One region of the Pseudomonas sp. JL3 genome, then DNA from elsewhere that is predicted to be linked to it. Evidence: predicted binding sites of a transcription regulator. Region 1 holds the regulator's gene; the other holds the start of a gene.
The links. The regulator FliA, encoded in region 1, starts transcription of late flagellar genes. The targets are predictions, from matches to a motif close to CTAAAGTTTNNNNNNNNNNNGCCGNTAA.
Positions count from the first base shown of each region.

Region 2: a site for FliA is predicted at 1,647-1,674, ahead of MMG91_RS00860 (methyl-accepting chemotaxis protein). Genes of this name have one in related genera too.

Region 1 covers NZ_JAKWJK010000010.1:140,621-143,826, forward strand. The annotation lists gene flhF (flagellar biosynthesis protein FlhF) at 1-272, shown strand, start outside; gene fleN (flagellar synthesis regulator FleN) at 389-1,219, shown strand; gene fliA (RNA polymerase sigma factor FliA) at 1,216-1,956, shown strand; gene MMG91_RS18105 (chemotaxis response regulator CheY) at 2,124-2,495, shown strand; gene MMG91_RS18110 (protein phosphatase CheZ) at 2,518-3,206, shown strand, end outside.
Region 2 covers NZ_JAKWJK010000001.1:207,872-211,077, reverse strand. The annotation lists gene MMG91_RS00860 (methyl-accepting chemotaxis protein) at 1-1,519, opposite strand, end outside; gene MMG91_RS00855 (undecaprenyl-diphosphate phosphatase) at 1,812-2,642, shown strand; gene MMG91_RS00850 (DUF1294 domain-containing protein) at 2,639-3,070, shown strand; gene MMG91_RS00845 (MmcQ/YjbR family DNA-binding protein) at 3,077-3,206, opposite strand, start outside.

The DNA of each region.
Region 1 (3,206 bases):
GTTACAAGCGCTGCGGCCTCGCTGGCTGCATCCTGACTAAACTGGATGAAACGGCAAGCTTGGGTGAGGTGTTGAGCCTGGCCATTAGTCATGAATTGCCGGTGGCTTACCTGACCGATGGCCCGCGGATTCCGGATGATTTGCATCTGCCGCGTCGTCATCAGTTGGTCAGCCGCGCCGTTAGCGTGCAAATGCAGGAAGAACCCAGCGAAGAAGCCATGGCTGATATGTTCGCTGATATTTACCACAGTCCGACCAAGCGGGTTGGCTGAGGTATTAATGAACAGTTTTTGTACCTACATCGATGGTCTGCCATGCATTGTTCAGTTGGTGAACGCGCAGCCAGTAATGTGGCCTCCGTCTAAGTAAGACAAGGTAAAGAAATAACATGGGCAGCATGCATCCCGTACAGGTGATCGCGGTGACCGGCGGCAAAGGTGGCGTCGGGAAGACTAACGTGTCAGTGAACTTGTCCCTGGCTCTAGCTGAGCTCGGCCGGCGCGTCATGCTGCTGGATGCCGATCTGGGGCTGGCGAACGTCGACGTCCTGCTGGGGCTGACACCCAAACGTACCCTGGCCGACGTGATCGAAGGCCGCTGTGAGCTGCGCGACGTGCTGTTGCAGGGGCCTGGCGGGATCCGCATCGTCCCGGCTGCGTCCGGCACCCAGAGCATGGTTCATCTGAGCCCGGCCCAGCATGCCGGCCTGATCCAGGCCTTCAGCGACATCGGCGACAACCTTGACGTATTGGTGATCGACACCGCTGCGGGCATTGGTGACTCGGTAGTCAGTTTCGTCCGCGCAGCGCAAGAAGTCTTGCTGGTGGTGTGCGACGAGCCGACCTCCATCACTGACGCCTACGCGCTGATCAAACTGCTTAACCGCGACTACGGCATGAATCGTTTCCGCGTCCTGGCCAACATGGCGCAGAGCCCGCAGGAAGGCCGCAACCTGTTCGCCAAGTTGACCAAGGTCACGGATCGTTTCCTCGACGTCGCCTTGCAATACGTCGGTGCGGTGCCTTACGACGAAAGCGTGCGCAAGGCCGTGCAGAAGCAGCGTGCCGTCTACGAAGCCTTCCCGCGTTCCAAGTGCGCCCTGGCGTTCAAGGCCATTGCGCAGAAGGTCGATACCTGGCCGCTGCCGGCCAACCCGCGTGGTCATCTGGAATTTTTCGTCGAGCGCCTCGTGCAACAGACCGCAGGACCCGTCCTATGACAGCCAGTGGCTACAACCTCTACAAGAAGTCGGCACGTGACGCGCAGTACGAGCTGATCGAGCGTTACGCGCCACTGGTCAAACGCATTGCCTACCACTTGCTGGCGCGTTTGCCTGCCAGTGTCCAGGTCGAAGACTTGATCCAGGCCGGGATGATCGGCCTGCTGGAAGTATCAACCAAATACGACGCCAGCAAAGGCGCGAGTTTCGAGACGTACGCGGGCATTCGAATCCGCGGCGCGATGCTCGATGAAGTGCGCAAGGGGGACTGGGCACCACGTTCGGTTCACCGCAATACCCGCATGGTCAGCGACGCAATTCGCTCGATTGAAGCTAAAACCGGTCGTGACGCTAAAGATCACGAAGTTGCGGCCGAACTCCAATTGAGTCTCGACGATTATTACGGAATTTTGAACGACACCCTGGGCAGCCGGTTATTCAGTTTCGACGATCTGTTGCAGGACGGCGAACACGAAGGGCTGCACGAGGATGGCGCCAGTGCTCATCTCGAGCCGTCACGCGATCTGGAAGATGAACGCTTCCAGGCGGCGCTGGCGGACGCGATTGCCAATTTGCCGGAGCGTGAGCGACTGGTGTTGGCGCTGTACTACGACGAAGAGTTGAATCTCAAGGAAATCGGTGAGGTCCTGGGGGTCAGCGAATCGCGGGTCAGCCAGTTACACAGCCAGTGCGCGGCCCGTTTGCGGGGGCGTTTGGGGGAGTGGCGAGCGCGCTGAAGGCAGTGTGGGGACACTGCGAATGGAGCGGGTGTGGTGTTGAACTGCGCCGGTCTCGATCTGTTGTGCTCCAGACAGTCATTGAGTGCTTTGCCGGATTGATTGAAATGGCGCGTCCAGGTGCTGGGCGCGTTTAAGACTGCTTGGAGGTCGAATTGGACAAGAACATGAAAATCCTCATCGTTGATGACTTCTCAACGATGCGGCGGATCATAAAAAACCTGTTGCGTGACCTTGGGTTCACCAACACGGTCGAGGCTGACGATGGCACCACTGCCATTCCGGTGCTCAACAGCGGGAGCATCGACTTTCTGGTAACGGACTGGAACATGCCTGGCATGACCGGTATCGACCTGCTGCGTCACGTGCGCGCCGATGAAAAGCTCAAGCACCTGCCGGTGCTGATGGTGACCGCTGAAGCCAAGCGCGAGCAAATCATCGAAGCGGCCCAGGCCGGTGTTAACGGCTATGTGGTCAAACCCTTCACAGCCCAGGCGTTGAAAGAAAAAATCGAGAAGATTTTCGAACGCATCGGTTGATGTACTGCGCCACGGGGGAGCTATGGAGCATAACGAATCTTCACAGGGCGATTTTGAGTCGACCCTGAAAAAACACGCGGTCGAACTGGTCGAAAGCCTTGAAAAAGGCAGGTTCGGCGACGCTGTGCAACTGATCCATGAGCTCAACCAGACCCGTGACCGCGGCCTGTACCAGGAAGTGGGCAAGCTCACCCGCGAGCTGCATAGCGCGATCGTCAATTTCCAGATTGACCCGCACATGCCGCAAGCCGAGGAAGTGTCTCAGATCACGGATGCCACCGAGCGCCTGGGTTATGTGGTCAAGCTGACCGAGGCCGCGGCCAACCGCACCATGGACCTGGTGGAAAATGCCACGCCACTGATCAACAGCCTGAGCGACGAAGCTCAGGCGCTGAGCACGGATTGGGGACGGTTCATGCGTCGCGAAGTCGGGGCTGAAGAGTTCCGCGAACTGGCTCGGCGGGTCGACGGTTTCCTGACACGCAGCAGCGAAGACAACCGCATCGTGTCGAGCAACCTCAACGACATTCTGCTGGCCCAGGATTACCAGGACCTCACCGGTCAGGTGATCAAGCGCGTGACCCAATTGGTCACCGACGTTGAAAGCAACCTGCTCAAGCTCGTGCTCATGGCCAGTCAGGTCGACCGCTTTGCGGGTATCGAACATGACCGTGAAGCGATGCTGGCTGAAAAAGATCCACAAAAACATCT
Region 2 (3,206 bases), on a different contig from region 1:
CCTGGGTGACGTTCTGGTTGATGTCTTCCACCACGTGGGCTTGTTGCAAGGTCGCACTGGCAATTGAAGCGTTCAACCCGTTGAGGTTGCGCAAAGCCTGGCCGATGGCATTCAGGCTGGCGCCCGCCAGGCCGGCCTGCTCGATGGTCAGTTGCGAGGCACGGCTGCTGTCGCCAATCACCTTCACCGCCGCTTCGGAATGGCTTTGCAGGCGTTCGATCATCGACTGGATTTCCGCCGTCGACTTCTGAGTGCGCTGGGCCAGCAGGCGCACTTCATCGGCAACCACCGCAAACCCGCGACCTTGCTCGCCGGCCCGGGCGGCTTCGATAGCGGCGTTGAGGGCCAGCAGGTTGGTTTGCTCGGCGATGGAGCGAATCACTTCCAGAACGCTGCCGATTTGCGTGCTTTCATCGGCCAGCGTACGAATCACTTCCACGGCCTGATCGATGGTCGAAGAGAGCTTGTCGATCTGCTGCAAGCTGCCGTCGATATTGACCTGGCCCTGTTGCGCTTGAGACTCGGCATCGCGCATTTCGCTGGCCGCGTGCTCGGCGTTTTTGGCCACATCCTGCACGCCGTAGGTCACTTCGTTGATCGCGGTTGCCACCAATTCCATCTGCTGCGATTGCTGCTGGCTGCGTTGCTGAGCTTGCGCGGCATCGTTGCCCAGTTCGCTGGATGACTGGCCCAGCGCGCTGGCGGAGGCTTGCAGCTGACTGATCACCAGGCGCAGTTTGGTGGTAAAGGCGTTGAAGTGCCGGGCCAATTGCGTCACTTCGTCCTGGCCGTGGGTATCGAGGCTACGGGTCAGGTCGCTTTCACCGCTGGCAATGTTGGCCATGGCGTTCACGGTTTCCTGGAGTGGGCGCACGATGCTGCGGGCAATCATGATCACCAGCAACGCCATGATCAGGGCAATCACTAGGCCCACGAAAGAGGCCTTCCAGACCTGCGCATAAAATTCGGCCTGCATGTCGTCGATGTACACGCCAGAACCGATCACCCAACCCCAGGGCTCGAACAGTTTCACATAGGAGGTTTTTTCCACCGGCGCGCTGGCGCCCGGTTTCGGCCAGCGGTAATCGACCATGCCGGCACCCTTGGCCTTGGCGATGGCGACCATCTCGTTGAACAGCGCGAAACCGTCGGGGTCGCGGATCGTCGAGAGATTCTGGCCATCAAGTTTCGGATTGGTCGGGTGCATGATCATGACCGGCGTCAGATCGTTGATCCAGAAATAGTCGTTCTGGTCGTAGCGCAAACCGCGCACAGCGTTCAGCGCCTGTTTTTGCGCGGCGTCGCGGGTGAGGGTGCCGGCGGTTTCCAGGCTGTGATAGTAGGTGAGGATGCCACTGGCGGTCTGCACCACGTGCTGGGTCTTCTGGCCCTTGGCTTGATAGAGATCGTCGTGAATCTGCTTGAGCATCAACACGCCCAACGTCAATAGCATCACCACGGCCACGATCAAGATGAGCCACAAGCGTCGGCTGATCGACACACTGCGCAAGCTGTTCATAACGCTGTTACTCCGGTTTCTTGTTTTTGTAATAAACGATCGCCAGCATCCAACCACACTTTGCCGATCGGGCCTATCCGACTCAGGTCCTATTACGCGGCAGCGTAAATGAGGCGTGTCTGATAGGATTTCGGCCCCGCACGGAAAAACCTGAGCCCAAGTCTTTTTTCACGCAATTTTTACGGTTTTGCGTGAATCTTGTGCGCGCGGGGATTCAGCTAAGGTTGATCGCAGTTAACGCTTATAAATTATTAACGGAGCATGCCTGGGGGTATTGCTTCTTGGGGGATTGATGGATCTTTGGACGGCCTTTCAGGCATTGATTTTAGGCGTTGTAGAAGGGTTGACGGAATTCTTGCCCATTTCCAGTACCGGGCACCAGATCATCGTGGCGGACTTGCTCAACTTTGGGGGCGAGCGGGCCATGGCCTTCAACATCATCATTCAGCTCGGGGCGATCCTGGCGGTGGTCTGGCAGTTTCGCCGCAAGATCTTCGACGTGGTCATCGGCTTGCCGACGCAGCCCAGTGCCCGACGCTTTACCGCAAACCTGTTGATCGCCTTCCTGCCGGCTGTGGTATTGGGGGTGATTTTCGCCGACTTGATTCACGAGTATCTGTTCAACCCGATTACCGTGGCCACCGCATTGGTCGTGGGCGGGGTCGTCATGTTGTGGGCCGAACGTCGTCAGCATGAAGTGCATGCTGAAAGCGTCGATGACATCACCTGGAAAGACGCCCTGAAAGTCGGCTTCGCCCAGTGTCTGGCGATGATCCCCGGGACCTCGCGTTCCGGCTCGACGATCATTGGCGGTCTGCTGTTCGGGTTGTCGCGCAAGACGGCTACCGAATTCTCGTTCTTCCTCGCCATGCCAACCATGGTCGGCGCGGCGGTGTACTCGGGCTACAAATACCGCGACCTGTTTGTTCCGGCTGATTTCCCGGTGTTCGCCATTGGCTTCGTCACCGCGTTTATCTTTGCGATGATCGCTGTCCGCGGCTTGCTGCTGTTCATTGCCAGCCACAGCTACGCGACATTCGCCTGGTATCGCATTGTGTTCGGCCTGGTGATCCTGGCCACTTGGCAATTCGGCTGGGTCGACTGGACAGCGGTCAAGCCATGAACGATTCCAGTGCGCGCAACAACAACCCCGGACGCAAGTCCGGGGGCGCCATTCAGAACCTGCGGCTGAAATTGCTGGCATTCGCTGTGCTGTGCGCAGTGCCGTTGTTTGGCTCGGTGTCGCTGTGGCTGCGCGGGGTGTCGGTGATTCCACTGGCGGCCTACGGCATCGTCAGCGTGCTGGCGTTTTTCCTGTACTGGAGCGACAAGCACAAGGCCCGCGCCGACAGTTGGCGTACGCCGGAGAACGTCTTGCACGCGGTGGAGTTGGCGGGCGGTTGGCCGGGGGCCTTGCTGGCTCAGCAAGCGTTTCGGCACAAGACCCGCAAAGTCTCGTTTCAGTTGGTGTTCTGGCTCATCGTGTTGATGCACCAGGTGTTCTGGATCGACCAGCTGTTTCTGGGCGCTAACCTGTTTGCGTTGTTTTAAAGCACTTTAAAGCAGCAAGCCGACCTGCGTGCGCTTGGGCAATTTGCTCACCACCAATTGGTGGGAACGTTGCAGCAAGCCTTGCAGCTCTTCGGTGCCCAGCGGGTAGGGCGTTTCCATGATGATCCACTGAGCC